Regions from separate parts of the Neobacillus terrisolis genome, predicted to be linked through region 2. Evidence: predicted binding sites of a transcription regulator. Region 2 holds the regulator's gene; each other region holds the start of a gene.
The links. Region 2 encodes LexA, which represses DNA repair genes until DNA is damaged. Its sites were predicted from a motif close to CGAACATATGTTCG; they were not measured.
Positions count from the first base shown of each region.

Region 1: ACI48O_RS17395 (WYL domain-containing protein) is a predicted target of LexA. The motif match lies at 4,124-4,137, and genes of this name have one in related genera.
Region 3: ACI48O_RS02790 (YhjD family protein) is a predicted target of LexA. The motif match lies at 2,741-2,754, and genes of this name have one in related genera.

Region 1 covers NZ_JBKFGH010000029.1:7,314-18,447, reverse strand. Annotated here, with positions in the region: gene ACI48O_RS17415 (YeiH family protein) at 1-28, opposite strand, end outside; gene ACI48O_RS17410 (TAXI family TRAP transporter solute-binding subunit) at 295-1,296, shown strand; gene ACI48O_RS17405 (DUF1850 domain-containing protein) at 1,374-1,892, shown strand; gene ACI48O_RS17400 (TRAP transporter permease) at 1,930-3,825, shown strand; gene ACI48O_RS17395 (WYL domain-containing protein) at 3,872-4,081, opposite strand; gene ACI48O_RS17390 (glycoside hydrolase family 1 protein) at 4,364-5,806, opposite strand; gene ACI48O_RS17385 (beta-glucoside-specific PTS transporter subunit IIABC) at 5,905-7,770, opposite strand; gene licT (BglG family transcription antiterminator LicT) at 8,115-8,948, opposite strand; gene ACI48O_RS17375 (S1C family serine protease) at 9,205-9,987, shown strand; gene ACI48O_RS17370 (carboxymuconolactone decarboxylase family protein) at 10,216-10,584, shown strand; gene ACI48O_RS17365 (hypothetical protein) at 10,597-10,764, shown strand; gene ACI48O_RS17360 (sulfite oxidase) at 10,826-11,134, opposite strand, start outside.
Region 2 covers NZ_JBKFGH010000014.1:123,542-134,675, reverse strand. Annotated here, with positions in the region: gene spoVK (stage V sporulation protein K) at 1-537, shown strand, start outside; gene ACI48O_RS10485 (trimeric intracellular cation channel family protein) at 623-1,255, opposite strand; gene hflX (GTPase HflX) at 1,463-2,722, shown strand; gene ACI48O_RS10475 (methionine gamma-lyase family protein) at 2,738-4,012, shown strand; gene ACI48O_RS10470 (MerR family transcriptional regulator) at 4,218-4,619, shown strand; gene glnA (type I glutamate--ammonia ligase) at 4,659-5,993, shown strand; gene lexA (transcriptional repressor LexA) at 6,418-7,041, opposite strand; gene yneA (cell division suppressor protein YneA) at 7,193-7,507, shown strand; gene ACI48O_RS10450 (YneB family resolvase-like protein) at 7,529-8,218, shown strand; gene ACI48O_RS10445 (DUF896 domain-containing protein) at 8,262-8,495, shown strand; gene ACI48O_RS10440 (MFS transporter) at 8,600-9,805, opposite strand; gene tkt (transketolase) at 10,147-11,134, shown strand, end outside.
Region 3 covers NZ_JBKFGH010000004.1:138,809-149,942, forward strand. Annotated here, with positions in the region: gene ACI48O_RS02775 (M48 family metallopeptidase) at 1-1,240, shown strand, start outside; gene ACI48O_RS02780 (IDEAL domain-containing protein) at 1,281-1,517, opposite strand; gene ACI48O_RS02785 (competence protein ComK) at 1,704-2,270, shown strand; gene ACI48O_RS02790 (YhjD family protein) at 2,338-2,712, opposite strand; gene ACI48O_RS02795 (LCP family protein) at 2,919-3,854, shown strand; gene ACI48O_RS02800 (TVP38/TMEM64 family protein) at 3,978-4,595, shown strand; gene lepB (signal peptidase I) at 4,632-5,186, shown strand; gene ACI48O_RS02810 (3D domain-containing protein) at 5,362-6,411, shown strand; gene ACI48O_RS02815 (winged helix-turn-helix domain-containing protein) at 6,600-9,833, shown strand; gene ACI48O_RS02820 (spore coat protein) at 9,871-10,515, opposite strand; gene ACI48O_RS02825 (substrate-binding domain-containing protein) at 10,705-11,134, shown strand, end outside.

The DNA of each region.
Region 1 (11,134 bases), on a different contig from region 2:
CTGTCACTCTTATTCGTTCCAAATACATCCGATTCAGCTCCTTGAAAAGATTATATAATTAACGATAACAGATAAACCGGACGTTTATTATTTAACTATTTAATCCTAACTATTAATTTTCTTAATACTACTTAGCTACTGAAAAAAGCGATTTATCTTCCAGACTGACAAAACAAATTCCCTAAATTAATCATATATTCCTCTATAAAGCTATAAAAATCTTAGTACAAGTATCTTTTTAACAAAGATCTTAAGGGTATAAAGCATATCTACATATATAAAGGAGGAATTTTGTTGAAGGTTTGTAGAAAAAAATCGATCGCAGCAGTTGTAGTGCTTCTCACCATGATGATTCTTGCGGCATGTGGGACGGACAAGGGAAAGGATAGCGGTGATAAAGCTAGCAATACTAAAGAGGATAAGCCTAAGTTTATTAGTATTGTAACCGGTGGGACGGGAGGAACCTATTATCCATTGGGCGGCTCGTTTGCAAAAATTATTTCAGACGAAACAGGTATTCAAACGAACGCGGAGGTTTCAGGTGCTTCAGCAGAAAATATGAAACTGCTTGATAATGAGGAAGCAGAGCTAGCATTTTCACAAACAGATATTGCTGCCTACGCCATTGAAGGTAAACTTATGTTTGAATCGAGCAAGATCACGAATGTACAGGCGATTGGAACCCTTTATCCTGAGACGATTCAAATCGTAACGACGAAAAAATCGGGGATCAAATCGGTAGCCGATCTAAAAAATAAAAAGGTGTCAGTTGGAGCTCCAGGGTCAGGTACTGTCGCCAATGCAGAGCAAATTCTTGAGGTCCACGGCATGACATTTGCCGATATTCAAAAGCAAGATCTTTCCTTTGACGAATCGACAGCCGGACTGCAGGACGGCACGATTGATGCCGCGTTCGTTACTGCCGGGACTCCAACAGGTGCAGTGGAAAGCCTGGCTGCAACTGAAGATGTGGTGATTATTCCGATCGAACAGGATAAAATCGAGGCGTTAATTAAGAAATATCCATATTATACAACCGATGAAGTGGCCTCAGGTGTCTACGGATTAGAGGAGAAAGTAAAAACTGTAGCTGTTCAGGCAATGCTCGTTGTTCGCTCCGATCTCTCCGAAGCGGTTGTTTACGACATTACGAAAGCTATTTTTGAAAATACAAATCAAGTGACACATGCCAAAGGCAAGCTGATTATGGCGGAAAAGGCATTAAACGGTGTTGGAATTCAGGTTCACCCGGGAGCACAAAAATACTTTGATGAAAAAGGGATTAAGGCCGAATAAGCTATTTTTGAAAACAATTTGATAAAAGATAGACCAGTTGATCGGTCTATCTTTTCCATTTTTTAAAGGAGGGGAGTATGACAATAAGAAAACGGATTACCCTGCTCATATTATTAGTTGTTCTAACTACTGCAGCATTGTTCATTCCTTATAAGCAAGCTCTTGTGTTTGAATATCAAAATACAAACAAATCGATCGCCTTCATTCCGTTTAATACAGACTCAACCTTCCAAATCAAGTACACCCATTCCATTCATTTAAGTAATGTGATAGAAAAATTTCGGGTAAAACACGATGGTAAAATGGAACTTTATGAACTGGAGTATGAGGATTTTGCGATTGGAATGCCAGCAAATGCAGGACCTGGCGAGACCTTTGAGGTGAAAAACGGGAAATATTTTATACAAAATATGAAAAAAAGCTTTTCGGAGATCGATTTACGTGTTGGTCAAGTCAAGGCCAATCATACGGTAATCTATCAAAAAAAGTATTATCCTTTATCCAAATTTATTCAACCTGGAACATGGGTCCGCATGAAAATAAAGAAACTAAATTTAATTCAGCTGTTGAGGGGAGTGAACATCCTTGAATCTTGAATTGGAGAAGCTAACGAGAGAGCAGCAACAGGCGCTGATGGAAAAATACGATCCAGAAGCTGCTTCTAGGAAATTAAGCGGTTATTTAGGCTGGGCGGTCTTTTTGGGATTGCTGGCATTTTCTTGCTTTCAGTTATATACCTCAATCTTTGGGATATTAACAGCCCAGCTGCAACGCTCAATCCACTTAGGCTTTGCCCTTGCGTTAATTTTTCTTCTTTTTCCTGCGCGAAAACGACAGTTATCAAAGCATAAAGTGACCTTATTTGACCTCATCCTTTCGATTATTTCTGTTGTGGTAGGGGCGTATTGGCCATTAAATATTGATCAATTGGTAATGCAGGCGGGGCAGCTGACAACTGTTGATTTTTATATTGGACTAGCCGCATTAATCCTCGTATTAGAAGCAACAAGACGGACAGTTGGACTGCCAATCACCGTTATAGCCGGTTTATTTTTGATCTATGCCCTGTATGGTCCTTACATGCCAGGTTTTATTGCTCATCGCGGGCTATCGTTAGAACGTCTTGTTCAGACGATGTTCTTTACGACAGAAGGAATTCTTGGGACTCCACTTGGAGTATCGTCAACGTTCATTTTCCTTTTCCTTTTGTTCGGCTCATTTTTAATAAAAACAGGAGTAGGAGAGTATTTCAATGATTTGGCCCTTATTGTAGCGGGACGAAGAATCGGGGGCCCGGCTAAGGTAGCCGTTTTCTCAAGTGCCCTACAGGGAACGATCAGTGGAAGCTCGGTTGCTAATGTTGTAACATCGGGAGCATTTACGATTCCGATGATGAAAAAATTAGGTTATCGGAAAGAATTTGCCGGTGCAGTCGAGGCTGCAGCTTCTACCGGAGGACAGCTCATGCCGCCAATCATGGGAGCTGCTGCTTTTCTTATGGTTGAATTTATTGGAAATGGCATTTCCTATTGGGATATCGCAAAAGCCGCTGCCATTCCAGCCGTTTTATATTTTACCGGAATCTGGATTATGACCCACTTAGAGGCAAAACGAATTGGTCTGCGCGGATTAACGAAAGAAGAACTGCCTGACAAAAAAGTAGTACTAAGAAAGCTATATCTATTAATCCCAATTGTCATTGTTGTGCTTCTGTTAATGTCAGGAATGAGCGTAATGCGCTCGGCGATTTGGTCGATCGTTGTAACAGTAGTAGTTAGTGCCATCCGGAAAGAAACAAGAATCGGTGTTAAAGGTTTTATCGAAGCATTAGTTGATGGTGCACGTACCGCTTTAAGCGTGGCCGCAGCCACAGCCTGTGCGGGAATCATTGTTGGAGTTGTAACGAAAACAGGGCTAGGACTTAAGCTGGCGAATGGATTATTAGATCTTGCAGGTGGAGCGTTAATCCCAACTTTATTCTTCACGATGATCGCCTCGCTGATACTCGGAATGGGGTCACCGACAACGGCGAATTACGTAATTACCTCAACAATTGCCGCACCCGCGATCATATTATTGGGTGTTCCAGATTTGTCGGCACATCTTTTTGTCTTTTATTTTGGGATTATTGCTGATATAACCCCTCCGGTCGCCTTGGCTGCTTTTGCTGCAGCAGGAGTATCTGGTGGAGAACCAATCAAAACAGGAATCGACTCCGCAAAGTTGGCGATTGCAGCGTTTATTATTCCATACATGTTTGTGTTGTCACCTGAGCTATTAATGATTGAGACGACAATTGTATATTTAGTTTGGGTTGTTTGTACTGCACTTGGTGGAATGATGATTATTGGTGCCGGGATTATTGGGTTTTGGTTTCGGAAGCTATATTTATCGGAAAGGATTCTAGGGATTGTCGGAGGTTTATGTCTGATTTATCCGGAAATGATTACGGATATCATCGGAGTCAGCTCCTTCATTGTTCTACTCGCTTTACAACGATTCATAAGGCTAGAAAAATCAGCTGGTTAGTTATTAATGATGGGGATAGCCGAATTTGGGCTATCCATTTGTTTTTCTAGCGCAGCCGTTTTGCAGGTATAGCCGATAGTATATTTTCAATTTTAAAGCGCCGAATTTGGTCTCTGAGATAACAAAAAGCATAGACGTATGTCTTGTCGATGGAGTTCACTAAGATTTTTCGATTTGAAAATTGCTGATTGTTTGCTATATAGATAATCTCTAAAGGCATTTTTTCAATCATCGAGCGTGAAAGGAGTCTTTCCATTTTTATCACCCTTCAACATTTTAGTATACTTTTATTGTATTCAGAACAAATGTTCTGTATACCTGAAAATATTGAGAAACTTATATGGTATGAGTCCATTTATTGTGTTTTCCAATAACGATGTTGTTTTTTGTCTTTCGACATCAGCAAAAGTCGATTGCCTGCTATTTTTGCATCAGGGTGTCATTTTCTGCGCTTGCCTAGGAAATAAAGGAATATTTCCGTATTTCTCCAAACGAAAAAACGCCGGTACCCACAACGGATACCGACGAACTTTAATCTTTATAATTGTTCTCCATTTGTACCAATCACATTTTGATACCAATAGAAAGATTTCTTCCGTTTACGCTCAAGTGTTCCGCTGCCATCATCGTGCTTGTCAACATAAATGAAGCCATAGCGCTTGGAAAATTCACCGGTTGATGCACTGACTAAGTCAATGCAGCCCCAGCTTGTATAACCCATCAACTCAACGCCGTCTTCAATCGCTTCACCCATCGCTTTAATGTGCTCACGCAAGTAATCAATTCGATAGTCATCATTAATGGAGCCATCTTCCTCGACATTATCATAAGCCCCTAAACCATTTTCCACTACAAAGAGGGGAACCTGATAACGATCGTGAAGCTTGTTTAAGGAGATGCGCAATCCTTCAGGGTCGATTTCCCAGCCCCAATCACTTGCCTTCAGGAATGGATTTTTCACTCCGCCGATGATGTTGCCTTGTGATGCTTCTAATTCTGTCTTAACTTTTTTCTCTGTACGAGACATGTAATAGCTGAAGCCGATATAGTCAACAGGATTTTCCTTCAACAACTCAAGATCACCGTCTTGAGTTTCTAATTCAATGCCATGCTCCTTGAAATAGCGCTTAATGAAAGCAGGGTACTCACCACGAACTTGAACATCGGCACAGAAGTTGTTGAAGAGGCGCTCCTCTTGAAGGGCAAACATGACATTTTCCGGATTGCTATCAAAAGCGTAAACCGGTGCGAAGATAACCATACAGCCAATCTTTGAATCAGGAATGATTTCGTGACATGCTTTTACCGCAATACTGCTAGCAACAAATTGGTGATGGAATGCCTGGAAAGTAGGTTGGTAACGGTCTTCTTCTTTATGGATCGAGAAGCCAAGACCCATAATCGGCATCACTAAGCCGCTATTAATTTCATTAAAAGTCATCCAATATTTTACTTTGTTTTTATAACTGTTGAAGATTGCATTTACATAGCGCTCGAAGAAGGTGACCACTTGACGATTTCTCCAGCCGCCGTATTCCTTAACAAGGTTAACCGGCATTTCATAGTGAGAAATGGTTACAACCGGTTCAATTCCATACTTGTGTAATTCATCAAAAACACGATCGTAGAAGGCAAGCCCCGCTTCGTTTGGTTCTAACTCATCGCCATTTGGAAAAATTCGTGTCCAGGCAATCGACATACGGAATGCTTTGAAGCCCATCTCTGCAAATAAGGCAATATCTTCTTTGTAGCGATGGTAGAAGTCGATACCTTCATGATTTGGATAAGAATATTTGCTTTTATCAATTTCAAAGTTAAAACCAGGTTCCTGTAAAATCGATAAACGCTCTTTTCCTCCAGGAAGAACGTCGGCAATATTTAACCCTTTATTGCCTTCGTGAAATCCACCTTCCATTTGGTTAGCAGCTGTTGCCCCTCCCCATAAAAATCCTTCTGGAAATTTATTGCCAACTGTATTCATTTTGTTTCCTCCTAGTAAAAATATTAAGTAAACCTCTTATCTTTAGAATGAATATATAAAAATTAGAAAAGGGGGAGGGAAATCCCCCTTATTTTTACTTATACTAATAAAGCCATGAATGCATCTCGTGTTTCAACATGTCCTTCCTTGACAGGTTGAATCGATTGATAACGATCAGGGTTTGTAATAATAATTGGTGTCGTTAAGTCGTAGCCCTCAGCTTTAATTGCTTCCAAGTCAAAGGTTACCAGAGTATCACCAACATCCACAAAGTCACCATCTTTAACATGTGCAGTAAAATGCTTTCCATTCAATTTAACAGTATCTAAACCAATATGAATAAGAATTTCTGCACCGTTATCACTCGTAATGCCAATTGCGTGTTTTGTTTTAAAAATAGTCGTAACTCGACCAGTGACGGGAGATACAACTTTTCCTTCAGTTGGCTGGATGGCAAAACCCTTTCCCATAATCCCGCTTGAAAACGTAGAGTCCTTCACTTCACTTAATGGTTTTACTTCACCTTTTAATGGGCTAAATAATTTTTCAGCGGCGACGATTACATCTGGTGATGAACCATCAGCTTTACTTTGATCACCATCTGTCGTTTCTTCCTCATCACTTTCAACATCCTCAAAGCCCATTAAATACGTTGCAATAGCACCAGCTGCGAAAGCAATTGGGAAACCTAATACTGCTAATACAAATCCTTCACCGATAAATGATGCAATCCCTGGTAAACCGGCATTACCGCCAAGGATATAGTATTTTACGCCTAAAGCACTGTAATAAGCTCCTCCGACAGCACCACCGATTAACGCTCCGATAAATGGCTTCTTCAATCGCATGTTAACGCCATACATAGCCGGTTCGGTAATCCCCATCACAGCAGTTAAACTTGTCGTCATCGCAAGTGATTTAAAAGATTTATTTTTTGAACGTAAAGATACTGCAAATGTTGCCCCAGCTTGCCCCATATTGGCCATGAACATTGAAGGTAAAATCAAGTCGTACCCCTTTGTAGCGAGATTGTTCATCGCAATTGGAAGAAAAGCATAGTGCATACCCGTCATAATAATTAATGACCATGTACCACCTAAGATTAATCCAGCAAAGATCCAGCCATGTTCAAATAATGCGCCAACTCCAAAAGAAAGCAAGTTTCCAAGATAATTACCTAGAGGTCCAACCGCAATTAGCGTCACAGGTACCACAATTAGAATCGTTAACGTTGGAACAACAATCAGTTTAAACATGCTCGGAATAATCCGGTCGACCCATTTCTCAACATAAGATGCAATCCAAATTGCCAGTAAAATCGGAATTACCGTAGAAGAATAGGTGACAGCGGTTACAGGTAAACCGAGAAAAGCAACCTTTTCACCTGAGCTTAATAATGCGGTTAAGGTTGGGTGTAAGAGGGCGGCCCCGATTGCTGCTGCTACATAAATACTGCTTCCAAATTTACGCGCTGCACTAACTGCTAATAATATAGGCAGGAAGTAAAACGCTCCGTCGCCAATTGCATTCAAGATGGTATAAACTTGACTCTCATTTGTTAGCCAGCCAAGCGTCAGTGCGATGGCGAGCAATCCTTTGATCATACCGGCACCGGCAATCGCAGGAAGAATCGGTGTAAATACACCGGAAATCACATCAAAGATAGAGGCAATCACATTTTTACTATTGCCAGATTTCTTTGATTTGCTATCTGCCTTAATGGAACTGTTTTCTAAAATGGCGGTATATACTTTTGGTACATCGTTCCCGATAATAATTTGAAACTGTCCACCGCTAATATTTGTGCCCATTACTCCAGGAACCTTCTCCATTTTTTTGCGGTCCACTTTTTTTATGTCATGTAGGTTAAATCGTAATCTTGTCATACAGTGAATCATGTGCTGTACGTTTTCTTCGCCGCCAACAAGCTCAACAATACTTTTAGCTGTTTTTGTATAATCCATTACAGTACCCTCCTTATTTTTGAAAAAAAATAACCTGAGGAGCAGGAGAGGGCATATTTACCCAACTCGAGCTTCTCAGGTTTTGCCTGCTTAACCAGTAACAATCCTGTTTGATTATGATTTAGTTTTAACAAAGCGGATGAAGATATTCGTAAGCATGGCCAACGCTTACGAGTTCTCCATCATTCAGGGAATAAAAAAAAACCTAAATTGCAAGTCAAAGGTGACATTGCAATTTAGGTTTTGCCTGCATGATCAGTAACAATCCTAACAAATCAATATTAATTTGTGATATTAGAATAGCATGCGCTTTCATTTCTTGTCAACGCTTTCTTTAGAAAAAATTAATTCCGATTTACAACCCTCTCGATATGGATCGTAAGATAGGCCATTTCTTCCTTCGTAATCGTATGCCTATAAGTTTTTTCAATAAAACTTTTAATCTTTTCCGTGCAGTGAAATGCATCCTTGTGCTTATCCTTAACCAATTCATATAAAAAATCATCGCGACTCTCGAAATGAGTTTCACTAAAAAGGCGCTGGGCAAAAAACTTTAAATGGGTGAGAAAGCGGAAATAATTTAATGATTCCTCATCAAGCTCAATTTTGAAATGATACTTTACGATTGTTAGAACATCTTGAATTAGTTTCGTTATATTCACCACGTTTGGCATTTCTTCATTTAACTCAGCATTGACGATATGCATGGCAATAAAGCCCGCTTCATCCTCAGGAAGAGAAATGCCCAACTTGCTGTCAATCATTTTTAACGCTTCTAAGCCGATACAAAATTCATCCTTATAAAACCTTTTAATTTCCCAAAGCAAAGCATTATTAATTAATAAGCCCTTTTGATTTCGTTCAATCGCAAAATTTATATGGTCGGTCAACGAAACATAAATGCTGTCATTAAGCTTTTTGCCGATTCTTTCTTTGGCACGGTTAATAATCTCTTCAGAAACCTCCATGTATTCTAAAGGGATTTCGTAAAGTAATGTTTTAAATTTTTCCGAAACATCCTTGTTGTCGAGCTTAAACACCTTTTCGATTTTACTCTCGTCTACAACATCACCAGGGCGTTTCTGAAAAGCAATCCCTCTGCCCATAATTACGGATTCTTTATTTTGAGCATCGATAACACTAATAACATTGTTGTTAATTACTTTAGCGATTTTCATCATAATCACCTATTGTAGTAAATTTTGGAATAAAAAAAACCTAAAACTAATGATGAGCCTATTAGTCTTAGGTTTTGCCTGATTGAACAGTAACAATCCTATTGCGGTAAAATATAATTAGATAAATATTATCATGGTTCTGCATAGTTGGCAATCACTTTGGAATGGGATTATACTGTTTGAAATTGTTAACCGATAAGATAATAATAAACCAATATTCTGTTGTACTTTTTAAAAGGAAGGGAAGGGGGTTGTTATGGACGAACAAAGGGAGGAAACCATTCAATATGAAGAGCCAACTGTTGAAGACTTTCTGATCGAGGAGGATGACCCGGGGAGAGAGCGGAGAAAAAAGCGCCGAAAAAGAATAATCCGTTCTAGCGCCGCAATTATCGCAGTTGTTTTTTTGATCAGCAGCTTTTCGATCTTTACCACTTTTTTTAATTTGCCAGCCCTTGAATTTTTGAAAACATCATTTCAGTTATCCCAGCGTGAGGATATCCAACAATTCAAAAAAGCAGTGGTGGCTGTTGAAGGAAATAACATAAAAGGAACAGGCTTTAATATAGCAGCAGACGGATATATCATCACCAATTATCACGTAATCGAAAACATGAAACCGATCGTCGTTCATTTTTCGGATGGACAAGTTTATAAAGCGACCGTGGAACAGGGGTTTCCAGAAATAGATGTAGCATTTTTAGATATTAAAGGGGAAGATTTACCTGTTCTAACATTGGACAATAAAGCTAGTTTGGCAGAGGGGAATGCGGTCTTTGTTATCGGTAATCCGTTGGCTTTTTACCAAATTGCCAATAAGGGCGAATTAATTGGCCTAAGGGGTGTAAATGATATTGAAGTTCCAGTTCTCGGAATCACGGCTCCAGTCTATCGAGGTAATAGCGGCAGTCCTGTGATTAACGAAGAGGGAAAAGTGGTAGGAGTGGTGTTTGCTTCGACTATTCCGAGAGTCAATAAGGGGGAAAAGCTGGAGGGGCTGGCGATTCCGATCGAGGAAGTTTTGCGAAGGTTGCCGTAGTTTTTTAGTAGGTTGATTTGCAACAGGGTCATGGTTTATCCGCGGAAAATGGCCGTTTATCCGCCTGAAAATCGATTTATCCGCCGAATTGCTGTATTTATCAGCCAAACTCGAAATTCAACACAATCTGCCAAAAGACATTTCACTAAAACAGCTCTGAATCTTGGAATACTTGTTCCATTTTAATCCATACTATCAGTGATATTGAATGAATGGAGTGGTAAGGAGATGGAAGATTATATTCCTCGAAATGAAACGGAAGCCGCACTGCATGAATATAAACATGGGCTAGGCACTTTTACGCAAAAAATGCCGGAAATCGCCCGACATTTCAATGAGTTTACTGAGGCATGTTTTAAAGAAGGCGTCCTATCCCAAAAGGAAAAGCAGTTAATTGCGTTAGGCATTAGTGTATATTCACAGGATGAGTATTGTATTATTTATCATACGAAAGGCTGCCTTGACCAAGGCGCAAGCGAAGAAGAAATACTTGAAGCCTTAGGGGTAACCGCTGCGGTTGGCGGCGGCGCAGCGATGAGTCAAGCGGTAACACTAGTTCAAGATTGCATTTCTGATCTTAATCAAATGACACAATGATAGGTGGCCGGAATGGATACTAATAAAAGAACTTATTCGTTAGCTAAAAGAAAAGAAGAAAAAGAAAGTTTAGAAATTAGTTCGACTGGCTATGGATTAGAATCGGTGTCAAATTCAATCGAAGAAGACCGATCAACACAATCTACCAATGATGATAATCCTTCTTGTGGAGGATTATAAAAATACTAACCAATCAGAAATGTGAGGGCATCGTCCGAAAATGGATGATGCCCATAATTATTTACTCGACTTTGATTTTGATTATCGATACGGCGTTATAGCCATAGCCCTTTTGATTCCAAAAAGCTGTTAACGGTTGAATTCGTCCGGCGGTATCCTTTGCCCTTGAGTAAATTGTGTACTCACCTTTTACTCCAACGTCCCAGTTGTAGGACCAATTGACCCAAGCATAGGTTTGATACTGGTTTTTGTGAAGGGTGGTTTTTCGCCAAGTATCTCCTTTATCAAAGCTTATTTCTACCTCGGAAATCACTCCTTCTCCTGTCCAAGCAATCCCGTTAATTTCATGACTCCCCTTTGGCAAGATTGT
Region 2 (11,134 bases):
ATCGGCCATACCGCCCAAAAAACGCGGGATTTAGTTAAGAAAGCACTAGGTGGGATTCTTTTCATTGATGAGGCGTATTCGCTCGGACGAGGCGGGGAAAAGGATTTCGGGAAGGAAGCGATAGATACACTTGTAAAGCATATGGAGGATAAACAGCATGAATTTGTGCTGATTTTAGCCGGCTACTCAAGGGAAATGGATTACTTTTTAAGCCTAAACCCTGGCTTGCATTCACGCTTCCCGTTGGTAATTGACTTTCCGGATTACTCGATTGATCAGTTGATGGAAATTGCGGCAAGGATGCTGAAGGACCGGGAATATGTACTGAGTCACGAAGCCGAAAAAAAACTCAAAGGTCATTTAATGATTATAAAAACAGCTTTAAGCCCGAGTGGTTTCTCGAATGGACGCTATGTCCGCAACATCATTGAAAAATCGATCCGCGCGCAATCGATGCGGATCCTCATGCAAAACAGTTACGACCGGCACGAGCTATTAACGATAAGGAGCAATGATTTAGTGTTTGAAGAAGAATGATTGAGCTTGGAAGTGACTTTGATTTTTCAAAAAAAAGCTGGCCACCACGGCCAGCTTTTATCTATATCGCTCAAAATTTAATCGTTTATTGCTCCGGCATACCTTGAAGCTTATCCTGTGGAGCCATGCTGCGAATAGGCAGCTTCCAATTATACGTATAAGAAAGAATCCGTAAACTAGTAATCACAAAAAATAAAATATAAAGCTCAATTCCAGACTGGGCAAAATCCAGCCCTATTACAAGGCCAGCAAGAATAGCCCATAGCCCATAGATTTCATCCTTTAATACAAGCGGCTTTCGTTTCGCAAGTAAGTCGCGGATGATTCCGCCGCCGGCACCGGTCAGAATCGCAGCCACAATCACCGCACTAATCGGATGCTCCATTTTCGTCGCGTAAAGTGCCCCTTGAATCGCAAAGGCTGATAAACCGAGGGCATCAAAAAAATTGCCCCAGCGCTGCCAATGCTGCAGCAATTTATTTGGAAACAAAAAGATGATCGTAATGGATAGTAAAGCAACTGAGAAATAGATTCCTTGATCCCAAAGTGCAGATACGGGAACACCGATTAACAAATTCCGGATAGCTCCTCCGCCAAAAGCGGTAACGATCCCAAGAATGTAAACTCCTAAAATATCATATTCTTCTTCCATTGCTACATACGCACCGCTCGCAGCAAAGGCAATTGTTCCGATTATACTTAATACTTCCCAGGTCATTCCGTTTCCAACTCCCGCTAACTTGCCTATATTTATAAATAAATGACAATTTCGTGAATTCAATATTAAAATTTTAACATGGAATGTAGGAAATTCAACTATTTTATTGGGGAAAAATATCCTGAATAATGATACATTATGGAAATTAATGATATTTTGTTATGATATGGATAGCAACACAGTTACATAAAGAAAGAAGGTTGTTTATTGGAACGACAAGCGGATTTAGAAAAGGTTATATTAGTCGGCTGTCAAACTGCAATGGTGGATGATCTTCATTTTCAATACTCAATGGAAGAGCTTGCATCTCTTACCGATACAGCAAAAGGACAGGTCCTGATTTCGTTAAGTCAAAAAAGGGATCGGGTCCATCCCGCAACCTATATCGGGAAAGGTAAAATAGAAGAGCTGAAGAATTTAGCAGAAGAACTCGAACCAGATATCATTATTTTTAATGATGAGTTATCACCAAGCCAAATTCGAAATTTGTCCAGAGAATTTGATGCTAGGGTTATTGACCGAACTCAGCTTATTCTTGATATTTTTGCCCAGCGCGCCCAATCAAAGGAAGGAAAATTGCAGGTGGAATTGGCCCAGCTTCAATATATGCTGCCTCGGCTAGTGGGCCAGGGAACGCAATTATCAAGACTTGGTGCGGGAATCGGGACAAGAGGACCGGGGGAAACAAAGCTTGAATCGGACCGCCGCCATATTCGTCGGCGCATTGATGATATCAAAGTGCAGCTTAAGGTTATTGTCGGACATCGAGACCGCTATCGTGAAAGACGGAAGAAAAACAAAGCCTTCCAAATCGCGATTGTTGGCTATACAAATGCAGGGAAATCGACTTTATTTAATCGATTAACTGAAGCGGATACGCTTGAAGAAAATCAGCTTTTCGCTACCCTGGATCCAACGACACGCAAAATGATTCTGCCAAGTGGATTTACTTCGCTTATAACTGATACAGTTGGTTTCTTGCAGGATTTACCGACAACTTTAATCGCCGCATTCAGGTCCACCTTAGAGGAAGTTAACGAGGCTAATCTGTTGCTTCATGTCGTCGATTGTTCTAATCCTGATTATTTCCAACATGAAAAAACAGTTCAGCAGTTATTAGAGGAGCTTGAAAACGAGCATCTCCCGCAATTGACTGTATATAATAAGAGGGATGCAATGCACCATGACTTTGTGCCGACGGCCAAGACTGAAACGATTGTAATCAGTGCTTTTGAACAAGAAGACCGTCAAAGACTAAAGCAAAAGATCGAGGAATTGGTCATCGGTTTAATGGAATCATACTATGTCCATGTTCCGGCGACAGAAGGAAAGCTTCTTTCTCAATTAAAAAATGAAACGATTTTACGAGAGCTTGTTTTTGATGAGGAAAAGCAAATGTACTCTTGTAAAGGGTTTGCATACGCTGACCAGCAAATCGCTGGGCAACTCAAAAAATTTTCAGTTTAAGATAGGGGAAAAAGGATGTATCAACAGCTCGTACACGGGGAAGTATTACAAACATTAGTAAAAGAAGTAGAAACACAAATTGAACCAATTCATAAACAAATTGAGGAACGAATCGAAACAAACCAATTTCGCGTCCTCCAAAGCTATCAAAATAATAAGGTAAGTGACTCACATTTTATTCCGTCCACCGGTTACGGATATGATGATATCGGCCGTGATACGTTGGAAAAAATATATGCTGAAGTTTTTGGAGCTGAAGCCGGATTAGTTAGGCCGCAAATTATCTCCGGAACCCATGCTATCTCGATTGCACTATTTGGAATTCTGCGTCCAGGAGACGAGCTTCTTTACATAACCGGAAAACCATACGACACATTAGAAGAAATCGTTGGTATTCGAGGAAATGGTGTTGGGTCACTAAAGGAATTTGGGATATCGTATCAAAGTGTGGCGCTTACCGATGAAGGCCAAGTTAATTTCGATGCGGTTACTAAAGCAATCGGTCCAAACACAAAGATGATTGGAATCCAACGCTCGAAGGGGTATGCGACCAGACCATCGTTTACCATCGCCGAAATTAACGAAATGATCAAGTTCGTTAAGGAAATCAAAGAGGATGTAGTCGTATTTGTCGACAACTGTTATGGAGAGTTTGTAGAAGACATGGAACCGTGCCATGTCGGAGCGGATCTCATGGCGGGTTCTTTGATTAAAAATCCTGGCGGAGGCCTAGCGAAAACGGGCGGTTACATTGTCGGAAAGCAGCAATATGTTGAGGCGTGCTCGTATCGAATGACCTCACCTGGAATTGGAGCCGAAGCCGGAGCATCATTATATAGTCTACAAGAAATGTACCAAGGTTTCTTCTTGGCACCTCATGTGGTTGGGCAAGCGTTAAAAGGAGCAGTGTTTACAGCTGCAATGCTCGAAAGACTAGGAATGAACACGCATCCTAGATGGGACTCGACAAGAACAGACTTGATTCAATCGGTTCAATTTGATGACCGTGATAAGATGGTCGCTTTTTGTCAGGCGATCCAATATGCATCACCAATCAACTCCCATGTCACCCCGTATCCAAGCTATATGCCCGGCTACGAGGATGACGTCATTATGGCAGCAGGTACGTTTATTCAAGGCGCGAGCATTGAGCTGACAGCAGACGGACCGACCAGACCACCATATGTGGCCTATGTACAAGGCGGATTAACCTACTCCCATGTAAAAATCGCAATTTGTACAGCCTTAAATCATCTCTTAGAGAAAGAACTAATCCAAATAAAAAAATAATTTGTCAAAAACTTACGGAAATCCTCGAAAAAGTTGGAATTATTTATGTGAAAAGTGTATTATAAACAAGGATGTAGGCCTATTATAAATATTCAAAAATTTTATTTTTAATTGGTGTTATAAAATCTAACATGATATTGACAGAATTTCTAACGCAGAATATAATGTACACAAGAAGTAGGAAAACTAAGGAGGAGAAATCGATTTGAGCGGAAGCGAAATACGTCGAACAATGCCGCTGTTTCCCATCGGAACGGTTATGCAACTCACAGATTTATCCGCCCGACAAATACGGTACTATGAAGAGCATGAACTGATTTCTCCGGCCAGAACTGATGGGAAAAGAAGAATGTTTTCACTTAATGATATTGATAAGCTCCTAGAAATTAAGGATTTAATTGATCAAGGAGTTAATCTTGCCGGTATTAAGCAGTTATTTGCAAAAAATGCCGAACTGCCTCAAGAAATGAAACAAGAGAGTGAAAAAGCAAGACGAGAGTTGACTGATAATGAGATTAGAAAACTCCTTCGTAACGAATTGCTGCAAGCGGGTCGCTTTAATCGCGGTCCAATGAGGCAAGGTCATATGTCGCGCTTTTTTCAATAATATTTTATAGTTTTTTTAAAAAAGGGAGGAAATACCGAAATGGCAAAGTACACTAAAGATGACATTTTCCGCATGGCACAAGAAGAAAACGTTAAGTTTATCCGCCTGCAATTTACGGATATCCTTGGAACAATTAAGAACGTTGAGATCCCAGTTAGCCAGCTTGAAAAAGCTTTAGACAACAAAATGATGTTCGACGGATCTTCAATTGAAGGATTTGTACGTATCGAAGAATCAGACATGTACTTAACTCCAGACTTAAATACATGGGTAGTTTTCCCTTGGACTGCTGAAAAAGGTAAAGTTGCTCGTCTAATCTGTGATATCTACAATGCAGATGGAACTCCATTTGAAGGAGACCCACGCAACAACTTGAAGCGTGTTCTTAACGAAATGAAAGAGTTAGGATTCACTAACTTTAACTTAGGACCTGAGCCAGAATTCTTCCTATTCAAATTAGATGAAAAAGGCGAACCAACCCTTGAACTAAATGATAACGGTGGATACTTTGACTTAGCACCAACTGACCTTGGTGAAAACTGCCGTCGTGATATCGTTCTTGAGCTTGAAGAGATGGGCTTTGAAATCGAAGCTTCTCACCATGAAGTAGCTCCTGGACAACACGAAATCGACTTTAAATATGCTGATGCTTTAACAGCTTGTGACCAAATTCAAACGTTCAAGCTAGTCGTTAAAACAATCGCTCGTAAGCATGGTCTCCATGCTACATTCATGCCAAAACCATTATTCGGTGTAAACGGTTCTGGTATGCACTGCAACCTTTCATTATTCAAAGATGGCGAAAACGCATTCTATGATACAAGCAAGCCATTAGAATTAAGCGAAACAGCTAACCAATTCATCGCTGGTGTAATCAAGCACGCTCAAGGATTTACAGCTGTAACAAACCCAACTGTAAACTCTTATAAGCGTCTTGTACCTGGTTACGAAGCTCCTTGTTACGTTGCTTGGTCAGCTCGCAACCGTTCACCGCTTATCCGTATCCCAGCTTCTCGCGGATTAAGTACTCGTATCGAAGTACGTAGCGTTGACCCTGCTGCTAACCCATACTTAGCAATGGCAGTTCTATTAAAAGCTGGTTTAGACGGAATTAAGAACAATTTAACTCCTCCAGCTCCAGTAGACCGTAACATCTATGTAATGACGAAAGAAGAGCGCGTTGAAGCAGGTATCGACGATCTTCCAGCAACTTTATTCGATGCTCTTGAAAACCTAGTAGCTGACGAAGTAATCGTTGCAGGTTTAGGAAACCACATCCTTGAGCACTTCGTTGAAGCAAAAGAAATCGAGTGGGATATGTTCCGTACTCAAGTTCATCCATGGGAAAGAGAACAATACATGAAAATGTATTAATAAGGATAGAAAAGCCCTTGACGCTTTATGCGTTGAGGGTTTTTTGTTTTGATGGAGTTTTAATGTGCCTATACACCTTGCGGAAATTTAGACGAGGAAACTAAAGTGAGAGTTAGTGCCCTAAAAGTGTCGCGGAAATCAAAAAGAGGGAACTAAAGTATAAGTTAGTGCCCTGAAATCACCGGGGAAACAAAAAAGAGGGAACTAAACTGTAAGTTAGTACCCTAAAAGCTAAGTAGAAATCCAAAATAGGGAACTAAAGTGTAAATTAGTGCCCTGAAACCCCAGTAGAAATCAAAAAAAGGGAACTAAAGCGTCGATTCACCAGTACACCGAACCCCCGAACAAACCCAAAAAACAAAAAAGCCCCGAGGATCAACACCCTCAAGGCCCACACTTTAATAGTATCCTAGAATCACAAATCTTAATGGATATGCCGATAAACTCCAATTACCTTCCCGAGAATCGAAACATTCTGCAAGATAATAGGTGATAGTGAGGAATTCTCCGGCTGCAAACGTATGTAATCTTTTTCCTTAAAAAATCTTTTCACGGTAGCCTCGTCATCTTCAGTCATCGCGACAACAATTTCGCCGTTCTGAGCCGTTTTTTGCTGTTTGACGATGACGTAATCCCCATCCAGAATCCCAGCTTCAATCATACTGTCTCCCATAACCTCTAGCATAAATACATTTTCGTCCCCGGCTGCTAATGAATCTGGAAGTGGAAAATATTCTTCAACATTCTCTATTGCTGTAATTGGAGTACCTGCAGTAACTTTACCAATTACAGGGACATTAATGACATTGGTTCTTGGAATATGGCTTTGTTCATCTATTTCTAAAATCTCAATAGCCCGAGGTTTGGTTGGATCGCGGCGAATCAGACCTTTGCTTTCAAGTCGAGCTAAATGTCCATGTACTGTTGAGCTCGAAGCTAAACCGACAGCTTCTCCAATTTCCCGTACGGAAGGGGGATAACCTTTTTTTCTAACTTCTTCTTTTATGAAATCTAAAATATTTTGCTGCCGCTTAGATAATTTTGTCATTCTTCCCACCTCATATGGTTTTCTACTTGATCTCATTATAGCATTTATCAACTTTTGATACAAACATAAGTTCGAATTTTTCGTTGACACAAACGAATGTTCGGTCTATAATAAAAACAGAACATTCATTCGTATAGTAGGGGTGCTAATCATGAAAAAACTTTGGGAACGTTATTCTTATGTAATTATTTTAGTTGCAATTAGTTATATTTCGATTTTTGCTCTTATACATAAATTAGATAAAACAGATGAGTTTATAAATGTGACAGTTAAAGAAGGAGAGTCATTGTGGGAAATCGCAGAAGAATATTCTGATCGTCATTCAATGTCGTCTTCTGAATTTATTCAATGGGTTGAAAAGAATAATGAAATTGCTGGAGATGAGATTTATCCTGGTGATAACCTTGTTATTCCGGTAGAAGAGACAAATACAAATGTAGATATTACCGTTCTGGCAGGGGAGTAAATCAATAAAGAGGTTACGATCATGAAAACAAAGAATGCAATTATATATTGTCGGGTAAGTACGACAAAAGATACTCAAGAAACTTCTTTAGCAAGACAGGAAGAGGAACTTATTCAGTTGGCTCGCCAACATGGATTTCACATCCACACTGTTATCAGGGAACAGGCCAGCGGCTATGAGCTCGATCGGGATGGGATGTTACAGCTTTTGACGTTGATTAAAGAAAAAGATATTAATGCGGTTCTCATTCAAGATGAAACACGACTTGGCCGTGGGAATACGAAAATTGTCCTGCTCCACTGTATCTTAAAAGAAAATGTAAAGCTATATGCTATTGATCATAATGGTGAATTGCGGATTTCGGAAGCAGATTCGATGGTTTTAAAAATCGTCGGTATGGTTGAGGAATACCAACGTAAATTGCACAATATTAAAATTAGAAGAGGTATGCAACGAGCAGTAAAAAGCGGCTATGAGCCTCAAAACAATTTAAAAAATCAAGGTACGAACACAGGTAGAAAACAAATAGAGGTCCCGATCGAGGAGATCGTCAGGTTAAGAAAAAATGAATTAACCTTTGCAGAAATTGCTGCCACGTTAAGAGGATTTGGCTATGACGTATCGAAAGCAACAGTCCACCGCAGGTACCAGAATTATATCGAATCCCTTGAAAATCAAAACATCCAACTTGTAAAAAACGCCGACATTTAGTATTATGGCATTTAGTTGACAGTTTTCAAAAAGGAGTTTAACGATGCAACTAAATGAATTAATTGCAAGAATTAATGAACTGGCGAAAAAAGCAAAGACAACGGGATTAACGCAAGAAGAGGCGAAAGAACGCTCCAAGCTTCGTGCGAAATACTTAGAGACGTTTCGCTCGCAAATGCTTAATACGCTCGAAAATGTAAAGGTAATTGATCCAGAAGGCAATGACGTTACACCTGAAAAATTAAAAAGATTCCAGGCGAAAAAGCGTCTACACTAATAATTAAAAAGGAGAAATACATCGCGAAAATGTATTCCTCCTTTTTTGTTTTTATAAAAATTGTTCTAGCACCTCACCAAGCCTTTAAAGTACTCCAACGCCTCTTAAGTCAACTCAGTATTCTTCGTTTCCTTACCAAGCAATAACACCGCTAAAGCACCAATAATAATCGCAACTGTAAAGATCGTGAACATGACTGGAATCGCCGTTTTTTGAGCGACAAGATAACCAACCAATAATGGCCCGAGAATTCCCCCGATTCGACCGAACGAAGCGGCCATCCCTGCCCCGGTACCGCGAATAACTGCCGGATATTGCTCTGGAGTATAAGCATAAAGCGCACCCCATGCCCCTAAATTAAAGAAAGATAAAAAGATCCCGGAAGTAATGAGAAGTCCAAGTGATTCAGCTACACCGAAGAAATATGCACTCACTGCTGTGCCCAGTAAATAAGTAACGAGAACGAACTTTCTTCCCATTTTTTCAATAAACCATGCGGCAGTGAAATAACCAGGCAACTGGGCAAGTGTCATAATGAGTACATATTGAAAGCTTTTAATTAAGCTGAAGCCCTTCATCACCATTACACTTGGGAGCCACAAAAACATACCGTAATAGGAAAATACGACGCAAAACCATAAAATCCATAACATCGTTGTTTGAACCGTATGTGGTTTTGCCCATACAGATGTAATGTTTTGAAGAATAGAATTCTTTCGATTACCTTTCTGTGCTGTGAACTGTGGTGAATCGGGTAAGCCGATTCGTAGATAAATCGCATAAAATGCTGGCAGGGCACTAATCAGTAAAGCTGTTTCCCAACCGAATCTCGGGATAATAAAGTAGGAGATGAGTGCAGCAATTAACCAACCGCCAGCCCAAAAGCTTTCAAGCAACACGACAACCCGACCTCTTTTTTCAGCCGAAACCATTTCAGAAACTAAGGTAGAAGCAACCGGTAATTCTCCCCCTAATCCCATACCAATTAAAAAACGTAAAAGCATAAATATGGTTAAAGTAGTAGCAAAAGCCGACAAGCCACTGCCGATTGAGAAAAGCAATAAGGTGATGATGAAGACGTTTTTTCGGCCCATTCGATCGGCCATTAATCCAAACACTAAAGCTCCAACTGCCATCCCGATTGAATTAATACTGCCGATCCAGCCCATTTGCTGAGCGGACAGGCCCCAGTCTTTTTGTAGGGCAGCAATAACGAAAGACAACATACCGACGTCCATCGCATCAAATAACCAGCCAAGACCAGCAATTCCAAGAAGTTTACGCTGAGATATTGATTTGTTTCCGTTCATTTTTTACCTCTCCAATCATGATTAACGAATAATCTCCTATTATTTTGTCCAATTTAGTAAGTTCTTCTCCTATCAATTCGTTTCATTAGTATGTATATTACTTTCATCTTAACAGATGTCTTTACAGGAGAAAATCGACATGAATATATCATAATAAACAATTTCGACAGATGAAAGAGAAAACATGAAATTAAATATTATATAGTTTAAGCTTTTTGTCATAATAAGAGAGATTAGCTCATTTTTTTGAAAAAAAGCAATACAATTTGTTGTGTAAAAAAGACAAGCACTATAATATTAAAAGAGTAATGTATTGATTAAAAATGGAAAGGATGACACACATGTTTGAACAGATCGATTCTTTGTCGATTAATTCTATCCGTACATTGTCGATTGATGCGATAGAAAAAGCAAACTCCGGCCACCCGGGCATGCCAATGGGAGCAGCTCCAATGGCGTATACCCTTTGGACACGGTTTATGAACCATAATCCTAAAAATCCTAATTGGATTAACCGAGATCGCTTTGTGCTTTCTGCAGGTCATGGATCCGCGTTATTATATAGCTTGCTTCACTTATCCGGATATGGCTTATCAATTGAAGATTTAAAGAATTTCCGTCAATGGGGCAGCAAGACTCCAGGGCATCCTGAATTTGGTCATACACCAGGCGTTGATGCAACATCCGGTCCGTTAGGTCAAGGGATTGCGATGGCGGTTGGGATTGCAATGGCAGAAAGACATTTAGCTGCACAATACAACAAAGACAACTTTAATGTGATCGACCATTATACATACTCAATTTGTGGAGATGGAGACTTAATGGAGGGCGTTTCGGCAGAAGCTGCTTCCTTAGCGGCTCACCTTCAACTTGGTCGCATGATCGTTCTTTATGATTCAAATGACATCTCTTTAGATGGAGAACTAAATAAGTCCTTCTCTGAAAGTGTTGAAGGACGCTTTAAAGCGTACGGCTGGCAATATCTTCGTGTTGAAGATGGCAACGATTTAGCTGCGATTGCTCAAGCGATCGAAACAGCAAAACAAGATCTTACTCATCCAACTTTAATCGAAGTAAAAACAGTTATTGGCTATGGTTCTCCGAATAAATCAGGAAAATCTGATGTTCATGGATCACCGCTTGGTGCCAATGAGTTAAAGCTTACGAAGGAAGCGTACCAATGGGACTTCGAAGAAGACTTCCATGTTCCTGCAGATGTTTACAGCCATTTCAACCAATTAGTTGTTGAAAATGGAGTGAACAAAGAAAAAGAGTGGAATGACTTATTTGCTCAATATAAAGCAGCTTATCCTGAATTAGCCGTTCAAT
Region 3 (11,134 bases), on a different contig from region 2:
TGCCATATATGGATTGCTAGTTTATTTATATTTGTTTTATTTCGCGGATACAAGCCTGCCGTTCGAATATGAAGGAACAAAAGCCGACCCGGCTACATTCTTAAATGGAAGAGAACTTATGCTGACAGAGGAATATTCGAGGACGCGCAACTTGCTATTTTTCCTGTCAACCCCGCTTGAATGGCTCATTTATTTCCTGATCCTCTTGTTTGGGTTATCGAAAGCGTTTAAAGGCTGGGCAGAAACTTCAAGCAATTATTTAGTATTTCAAAAAGCCATTTATCTTTTTTGGTTATCCCTTTTTGCTTATCTTGCTACTTTCCCGCTGGGGTTCATTAGTTTTTCCTTATCGAAATCATACAATATCTCAACCCAATCCTTTCCGGCTTGGATGAAAGATGAGTTAATTGATTTCTGGATCAATTATGTCACGATGTTTGTCATTGTCGTCGTTTTGTATTGGCTAATGAAAAAAAGCACAAAACGATGGTGGTTATATAGCTGGTTATTATCCATTCCTTTTACTTTGTTCTTGATGTTTGTGCAGCCTGTATTAATTGACCCGCTCTACAATGATTTTTATCCTTTAAAGGACAAACAGCTCGAAGACAAAATTTTAGATTTGGCCAGCAAAGCAAAGATTCCAGCAGAGCATGTATTTGAAGTGAACATGGCCGAAAAAACCAATGCATTAAATGCTTATGTAACGGGGATTGGCTCCAATTCAAGGATTGTCCTGTGGGATACAACCTTGAACCGTTTGAATGATGATCAAATTTTATTTATCATGGCACATGAAATGGCTCACTATGTTGAAAAACATATTTATATAGGGATCGCTGGGTATTTGCTTATGAGTCTTATTGGTTTGTATTTAGTGCATCGAATTATGAACTGGATAATACCCAAATGGGGAAATATATTAAAAATAGAGTCTGTAAGTGATATTCGCAGTTTTCCACTTTTTTTATTGATTTTATCGATGCTAATGTTTGCCGCAAGTCCACTAAACAATCTTGTTTCCCGTTATCAAGAATCGAGAGCGGATCGTTATGCAATTGAAATGACTCAGAACAGTGAGGCAGCTATTGACTCTTTCCAAGAGCTTACCAAGGCTGGGCTTAGTCAAGTAAATCCGCCATTGTTGGTGAAAATTTTCCGTTATGGTCATCCAACTATGCTGGAGCGTATTTCCAGACTTGAGGAATACGAAATTCAACAAAAAAACAGACAACAGTAAAAAGCTCGAGCGCCTCGTTAAGGCGCTCGAGCTTTTCGTATTAAGTTCCAAATTGTTTATTAAGTTCGCGATATTGGGTTGATAAATGAATGAATGCTTCTTGGTTGCGGTCATCAATGGCTTGATCGATACGGGTTAACAACTTTTCCTTTTGTGAAGTTAAAAGCACCTCGGACAGTAACATTTCAATGTACAGTTCCAAAACAAAGGACTCGCCAGACTTTTGCTTACTCATGGCACCGGACTTCATTAACTCTGAATAGGATCTCTCTTTCATCGTAATCACCCCTGCAACCTTTTTACTATTATATGGAGTTTTAGGGAAAGAATCAATAAAAAATTTTGAAAATTTAAAAAATATTTTATCCAAATTATGAATAAATTAGCAATTTTTATAAAATTTAACTTATAAACGAGAATGAGATGGTAATATGAAATCAGACTGTAAAAAGGAGATGAAAAAATGAATAGAGAAAAAAAGAGGACGATGATCGATGAATATGAAATTAATCCGTGTACGATGATGATTATACCTACCATGTATGGAAGTAAAACATATTCGCAAATTGTCGAGCTAAAGGATGAATTTCTTTCTCCCTTTCGACCGATAGATATTATTAAGAAGAGTTGTCAATATTTCGGGTCTAGCTATGAAGGTCGGATAACTGGAACCAAGCAGCTGGTCGGAATCACCCACAAAGTACCAATCACCATTGACCCCACAAACTCCATCTATTTTTTTCCAACAACATCACCATTAAACATACAATGCATATGGATCTCCCATGAACACGTAGTGTCACATAAACGATTAGAGCCAAATACGACTCTCGTTACTTTCCGAAACAAGGAATCCTATATAATTCCTGTTTCGTATAGTTCCTTTGAAAACCAGCTGTTGCGAACAGCCTTACTACGGACAAAATTAATGCAACGAATTGAAGAAACGGAGCGCAATTCCTTTTATCTTTACCGTAAGCAGCGGTATTTTGAAGCATCCGAAGGCAACGGTGAGTACGGAAAGCATTAGGCATTATAAGAATGATTCAAGAAGCATGGACCGACAAAGGACATGCTTCTCTTTATTGGTGGGAATTTTATTTTGAAGCTCCTAAAGTATGGCGCCGGTATAAGTAATACTCAAGCAACTCTTGCACCTTATTACGGATTCGCGGGTTGAAATAGTTATGATGCTCCTCGTAGCCTTTGTAAAGGAACATAAACATTGTGAAGGCCTCGTCACGGTGAATTTCTTCCACTTTTAGTTGCTTTTGCTTCATTAGCCGCTTAACTTCAGCCATCTCTCTTTGGATCACCTTCAACGTTTCCTCTACTAATGCTGAGTAGGGTTTTTTTAGTTTGAATGGACTTTTATCAATGACAGTAAGGTCACGATTCAAAACGGTAATCACCATTGGCAAATAAATGGCTTTTTCCATCAAATCCCTTTCTTCCTCAGGTATTCTTGTCATAATCCCATTCTTCTCCTTTTAGAAAAATAGAACATTTGTTCGTTTTTATCATACAAAAAAACGAAGATGAAATCAAGATATGACTTTATTTTTTCCAAATGGGCAATTTTCTAAATTTTATTAAAAAATTCTGAAAAAAACAGGAAACCGTTGCTAAAACAAAGAAGTCATAACTAAAGAAAAAATAATACGAAAGGGCTATGACCATGAGGTATGAGAAAAACAAATTTAAAAAGAGAAGGCTGAAGAAAAAATGGAAAAGGGTCCTTTACTTATTTTTACTTCTAATCTTAGTTGGAACCATTTATTCTTATTATCAGTATAAACAAGGGCTATTAGTCTCGGGAGATAGGGATAGGGGAAAAAACAAGGAATACCATTTTAATGGAAAACGAGATCAATATGGAGGGGCGAACATTCTCTTAATCGGAAGTGATGCACGCGAAAAGGAAAATTCGAGAGCAGATACAATCATGATTGTTCATTATCACCCTGAAAAGAAGATCTTCAAATTGACTTCGATTATGAGAGATTCATATGTTGATATTCCTGGGCATGGTAAGAATAAGATAAATACAGCGTTTGCTTATGGCGGACCGGAACTATTGAGACAGACGATAAAGGAAAACTTCGATCTTGATTTACAATATTATTCGCTTGTTGACTTTCAAGGGTTTGTTCGTTTAATTGATGAGGCATTTCCAAAAGGCGTAGAGGTAGATGTTGAAAAAAGAATGGAAGAATATATTGATGTAACGCTTGAACCAGGGGCTCAAAGGCTTGACGGAGAGCATTTGCTTGGCTATGTAAGATTTCGTCATGATGCGGTTGGTGATTTCGGTCGGGTTCAGCGGCAACAAAAGGTCGTAAAAGAGCTGGCCAATCAGTTTGCTAGCATCGGCACAATCCCAAAGCTACCGAAACTAATTGGTGTTGTTACTCCTTTTGTAAATACCAACTTAGGGAAAGGTGATCTGATCTCAATTGGAACAGATTACATGACAAAACATGGGACAATAGAGACAATGCGGGTTCCGATTGATGGATCCTATACCGATATGCGCGTATCAGGAATTGGTTTGGTTTTAAATATTGATTTTGAGAAAAATAAACAAGCATTACATGAATTTCTAAAGGAGTAGCCTCTGCCAAGAGAAGGATTTTCTATTCGTCATAAATAAGTGTAGAATAAAGGTAAATGGAAGATGAAACCGAAATAAATCCTCATAATTTACTCAGCTTTGGTGAACAAGGAGATACTTTCAATGGATTTTGAAACATTTAAAGAATGGTTTACGATGGAAAATATTATGACGCTAATAAACGAATACCGATCATTTGGCCCGCTGCCGGGGATTTTGCTCCCTATGCTTGAGGCCTTCCTTCCGTTTTTACCGTTAGTGATATTTGTGATGGCGAATGCCAATGCTTTTGGACTTTGGTTAGGTTTTTTATTATCTTGGATTGGTGCCTGTGCAGGTGCTGTCCTAGTGTTTTTATTTTTTAGGAAGTTTGGACAACGAAGAATCTTGCAATTTTTACATCGGCATCCTAAAGTGGAGAAGCTGATGAACTGGATCGATCAGCATGGTTTTGGTCCGATTTTTCTTCTTCTTTGTTTTCCGTTTACTCCTTCAGCGTTAGTAAATATCGTTGCCGGTCTTTCAAATGTTAGTATAGCGCAATACATGCTGGCGGTGTTTACCGGTAAGATGGTGATGATCTTTACGATTAGCTTTGTAGGTTACGATCTTAACGCTCTGATTAAACAGCCTGTGCGAACCATCGTTGTTACCTTGGTCATTTTTATTCTTTGGTATGTCGGTAAAAGAATTGAAGTAAGATTGAATAAGAGCATAAAAAGAGAGCATACTGGCGGATAGAAAAAAAGGCAGATCGTAATGGATGGAGGAGATTTAATGAAGGAAGAGATTAAAAAAGAAAGTTTGGAGTGGATTAAAGCATTAGCGATTGGAATTATCATTTTTGCCTTCATTCGAACTTTTTTCTTTTCTAATTACGTAGTTGAAGGTGAGTCGATGATGCCGACTCTTGAAGATGGTAATAAGCTTGTAGTGAATAAAATTGGTTACCAAATTGGCGACTTAGATCGCTTCGATGTGATTGTGTTTCATGCTAATGAAAAAGAGGATTATGTGAAGCGGATCATTGGTCTTCCTGGAGATAAAATAGAATACAGAGACGATCAATTATATATAAATGATAAAAAAATAGATGAACCATTTTTGGACATATATAGAAGTGAAGCCCTCGGGGGACGCTTAACCGGAGATTTTACATTAACAGAGATCACGGGAGAGAAAACCGTTCCAAAGGGGAAATTGTTTGTGTTAGGGGATAACCGTCTTGGCAGTTGGGATAGTCGCCATTTCGGATTTATTTCGGTTGAACAAGTAGTAGGAAAAGTTGATCTCCGTTACTGGCCATTAGAGGAAGTAGCAGTGATATTTTAAAAATATAAAAAGCAGGGCAGCTGAGGCTGTCCTATTTTTTTACAAAAAACAGCCCTTCTCACCCAAAATTGGTGTTATTTTCCTGTTTTATGACAAAATAAGACGTATTTTTAATCCTTCTGTAACATTACTGGTACATATTTTTGATATAACTAGATGTATAGGAGGAGAGTGTATGCATCTGATTAAGCGTATGATTCTCGTAACATTTACATCAATGTTGTGCATTTCGGGTACTCTCGTTACTTATGCACAAACAAATACCTTACAAAATTTACAACAAGAGCTTGAACAAAAGGCTAATGAAAAGCAGACTGTAAATAAAGAAATTGAAACGATCCAAAAAGAAATGGAATCGCTTACTTCGTTTATATCGGAAAATAAGGAAGCGATGGCTGCTACTCAAAGTAAAATTACCGCTATGAATGAGCTGATTGAAAAGAAAAAAGAGGAGATCGTCATTCTCGAGGATAAGATTCTTAACCGTAAAGAGGTTATGAAGAAAAGACTTGTAGCTCTTCAAAATGATAATAATTTAAGTTTAGTTTTTAAAGTTTTAATAGAAGCGGAAAACTTTGATGACTTCGTTCAACGGGCTAATGCGGTAACAGTTCTGCTAAATGCTGATAATAATATTTTAGAAGCACAGCAGGAAGATCTTAAAAAAATTGAAGAAACCAAGAAAGAGATCGATCAGCAGCAAAAGGTGTTAGCAGAGGAACAGAAGGTTCTGGCTAAACAACAGGCTGAGCTTGAGTCTAACTTGCAAAAAAGACAAGCATCCCTAGCAGCGATGCAAGAAAAATACAGTCAAATTAATGAGGAAACAACGGATATCCAGGCACAGTTAAACGCGGCTCAAGAAGCGATTCGAATCGAACAAGAGGCCAACAATCGGGCAATTGGAGCGGGTAATGTACAAAACACGGCTGCACCAGTAGGTCAAGAATTGTATGTCACTTCAACAGCATACAGTCCGGAAGAGTCTGGGGCGTTCACTGCACTTGGCTATAATATTAAAGCAAACCCATATATGAAATTAATAGCGGTTGATCCTTCGGTTATTCCATTAGGAAAAAAAGTATGGGTCGAAGGATATGGCGTTGCCATTGCAGGGGATACAGGATCTGCAATTAAAGGGCATAAAATTGATGTGTTAATGCCTACGCATGCCGACGCCTTATCATGGGGCAGAAGAACAGTTAAAATAGTCATTTTAGAATAGCAATAGGGCTTGGGGAATTTCCTCAAGCTCTTTTGTATTTATTAATAACTTTTTATGAACTTGGCTAAGGGGACAGAAAAATAATTTTACAATATATTACAATTACCCATCTCCTATTTCGAGCAATTTTTTATGGGCTATATGTTACGATAATAGGAATATTTCGATAGTTGAAAGAAGGGTAAGGATTGAATTCTATTCCGCTTATTCAAACAAAGATCATAATTCCTGCCATAAAAAACACCGATCTTCGTAGAGCAAAGCTGACAAAAAAATTAAAAGCAATCAATAAATACCCGTTAACAATTGTTCATGCTGGAGCAGGATATGGAAAAAGCACTGCATTGGCTCTATATGTTACAGATGAAAAAATGAAAAGCTGCTGGTATTCGATTTCGGCAATGGATGATGATATTCTGCCGTTTTTATCTTATTTGCTTGCGTCGATTCGGACAAACATTCCTGAATTTGGAATTGAATTAGAAAAATATATAAGTGAAATGGACCGTTACATTCGCGAGCAAGAATTAAATCTTTTAGGTTCGATGTTTATTAATGAGGTACTTTCTATAAAACAGGATATGATCGTTATTCTTGATGACTTTCAGCAAATTGGTCATTCCAATACCGTAAATCGTTGGATGGAAATTTTATTGGACCACATCCCAGTCAATCTCCATCTGGTGATCATTTCAAGAAGCCGTCCCCCGTGGAAGCCGCTCATGAGGATGAAGGCTAATGGGGCTGTTTTAGAAGTAACGAAGGATGACTTAGTGCTTTCCCAAGAAGAAGTAGAGTTGTTGTTAAATGAAAATTACGGAATGACATTGCCACAAACGGAGTTAAGTCGGATTTATCAACTGACGGAAGGCTGGGTTATAGCTTTAGGAATGATTGCAGGTCAAAGTGAGCATTACCAGTCATTAAGTGGTGAGATTGGGCAGCATTCTCGATCTTTGAAGGATTTGTTTCAATATTTAGCTTTGGAGGTTTTCGAAGCTCAGGAGGAAACTATACAGGAATTTCTTGTTCAAACTTCTATTCTAGAGGATATGACAGAAGAAATATGTAATGCAGTTCTACAAATCAATCATTCAAAAAAAATACTTTCCGAGTTGCATCATCAAAATCTGTTTATCCAAAAAATATCGGAAGAAAAGTATCGTTATCATACTCTATTTAAGGAATTTTTAGAAGAGCGGCTTTTAGCAAATCCGGGCTATTGCTTTCACTCTTTAAATAAGCGGGCCGCTCGATTTTTTGAGGAGTACGATTTGTTCGAGGAAGCCCTGTTGCATTATGAAAAAATAAATAATACACCTGAAATTGCCCGGGTTTTAAGGGAAAAAGGGATGTTATTGCTCGAAAGCGGGAAGCTTGAAAGCTTGCTTGAACGGTTAGTCCGAATTCCTAATCCTGAAAAAGATTTATCTTGGATACTCTGGTTTTTACAGGGAGAAATTCACCGCTACCGTTCGAATTATAAAGAAGCTGAGCATTGCTATCAGCGGGCCATTTTGATAGCAGAAAACCAGAACGATATCATCGGGAAAAGCAAGGCACTCGAGGGAAAAGCGCGAATATATTTAGATACGATTCAGCCCTATCATGCTGAACGTATTTTATATGAGGCGATCCAATTACATGAAATGAATGATCAAGGTTCTGAACTGGAAATGGCTAAATTATATCACTTACTTGCTGAAAATTTAATCAATCTTGGACATGGTGCAAAAGCTGAAAAATGGCTGCACAGGGCCAAAACCCTCAATGTTCCGATTGATGACGGAAATTTGGAGGCAAGATTGTACTTGCGGACCGGAAGATTTGAAGCAGCTAGAAAGATATTGTTGTCTACTGAAAGGGAGGAGAACAATGAAAAATCCTTCTTGCCTCAGTCTCATCGTGAAACCGAGCTTCTCCTGTCTTTAATAGCAGCTTTAACCGGAAATGGAGAAAAAGCAAAAAAATTGGCACAAGCAGGGATTCGCCATGGTTTAAGTAAGAAAGCTCCATTTGTTGAAGCATGTGGATGGATTAGGATGGGACATGCGGTCCAACTCATTCATAAATACGATTTGGCTTTAGCGATAAATTGTTACGAAACAGCACTAGAGATAATGGACCAGCTTCATGTTGAAAAGGGGAAAGCAGAAGCATTAATGGGACTCTGTTATTTATATGGAAGTAAGGGGGACTATGATCGAGCACACCAAACCGGAAAATTAGCTTTGCAGGAAACTGATAGAGTAAAGGATGTTTGGTTATCGTCTCTTATCACGATTTGTATGGGCATTGCTTCTTTTTATAGCGGACGTTCATCTGAAGCGCTTCAGTTTTTTGAAAAGGCCGACATATTGTTTCAACAATGTGGAGATGATTACGGGGGCATGCTCAGTCATTTTTGGCTCGCCTATCTTCACTTTCATTTAGGACAACAACAACTCTTTCTCGTTCATTTTTCTCATTTTTTAAAAACAGTTGAACGAGAGGGATACCAATTTTTTCTGCTTAACCGGACGATATTTGGCCCACGTGACATGCAAGTGTTTGCGCCATTATTAATTGAAGCGCAAAAAAATCAGCTTGCTCCTCATATTATTGTAAGGCTGTTTCAAGATATGAATCTTATCCAAACCGAATCGCATCCTGGTTATACATTAAGAGTTCAAGCCCTCGGAAATTTCCGGGTTTGGATTGGTGAAAAGGAAGTAGAGGAACGAGGTTGGCAAAGAGGAAAAGCGAAAGAACTTCTTCAGCTATTGATTACGAATAAGCGACAACTTTTACCGAAGGAAGAAATCTTTCAGCAACTTTGGCCGGGCCAACAAGAAAAAAATGCTGCTCGAGATTTTAAAGTTGCCTTAAATGCTTTGAATCACGTGCTTGAACCAAATCGTAAGGCAAGGGCAAATTCATTCTTCATTATTAGAGAGGGCTCTTCATATGGAATGAATCCGAATGCTGGTTTAGAAATAGATACGGTATTCTTTGAGCAGTTCTTGATTATGGGATTAGAGGAAAAAGACATCGATAAAGCCATGGAATATTTAAAAAAGGGTCTCAATTATTATACAGGCGATTTCCTACCTGACCGCCGCTATGATGACTGGTGCATTCAAGAGCGAGAAAGGTTATTAAGGTTTTTTTTACGAGGAGCGGAAAAGCTTGCCCAATTAAGTGTTCGGAAGGAAAATTATGACGCTGCGATTGATTGGTGTTTGAAAATTGTAAGTAAGGACCGAACGTGGGAAGAGGCCTACCGTTTGTTAATGTACTGTTATTATCGGAAAAATAACCGACCACAAGCGATCAAGTGGTATCAAAAATGTTGTGAAACGCTTGAGGATGAACTCGGAGTGGCACCGCTTGAACCGACTGTAAATATGTATGAAATGATTATGAGTGCCAATTTGGATTAACCTAAAGCTCCGGGTTTTTAAACCCGGAGCTGATTTTTTAATGAGGCATATTGTAATTATTGGCTTGTATTTGTGGGCTTCCTTGGGCTGGTGCAAAAGAATTAACGATTTGCATCATGTCTTGCTGTGAGAACTGTGGAACTTGATAGTTGTGGTGCTTGTTTTGGTAGATGGAAAGTTCATACGCCATTTCAATGCAATTTGGAATGGAGTCAGCCAAGACACGACGAACAACCGGATTAGTCGTTTCTAACGATGCCATTGTTTTAGCAGATGCCAGACTTTTGCAAGAGGATAGCAAACAACCAGCTACAATTTCCTCAGACATTTCCATCTCGGACTGGATCGGCTTTTTCGGTTGTGTAGGAGTTAATCCATATATAAAATCATTGTTTTGATTCATTTTGTAGCTTTGCGTTGGTTGAGCTGGATCCTGTCCTGATTTAAAGCAATCTAACGTAATATTGTATTCGTTTTGGGTAAATTGGTATTGACGATCAATTATATCAAGGAGTTCTGAATCTTTAACATATTTTCGTAATAAAGAGTATTGATTTAAAGCCCCAATTGTACCGGATAAAACTTCATGCACATCGATTACTTCATGTCCACCATGATTCAACTGTTGAGGAATATTCCCCGTATGCATATTCATATGTGTTTGGTTCGGATTATTTTGCATCATCAACTATCCCTCCTGAAAAAAATCATTAACACACGTCTTATTATGTTTTGTTTGAAAAAAGTTATGCGTGGATGTAACTGAATTGTAACTCCCCTTTTTTATGATTAACGTACAGCTTGGATCGACTTGGTGAACTAAATATCAAGGGGGAAGAGAAAATTGAAAGCAAAATCCCGCAGTCTAGCAATGGTCAGTTTACTAGCCGTTTTAATGATTTTCACCAGTGCATGTAGCTCAAATAAAACTGGGATTGATTCCAATAATAAGGGAGCTAACAAGGAACCGATTAAGATCGGTGTTCTTGCTTCGCTAACGGGAGGATTGGAATCATACGGAAAACAAACGCTTCGAGGGTTTGAATTAGGGCTTGATTATGCAACCGATGGAAAGATGGAGGTTGCCGGACGCAAAATTGAATTTATTACAGAAGATACCGAAACAAAACCTGAGGTAGCTGTTCAAAAAGCGACAAGGCTATTAGAAGAGGACGAAGTAGATTTTCTAGTTGGTTCATCAAGTTCAGGTGATACGCTTGCTGTATTACCACTGGCTGAAGAATACGAAAAAATAATGATTGTTGAACCGGCCGTAGCGGATAGTATTACCGGTTCAGAGT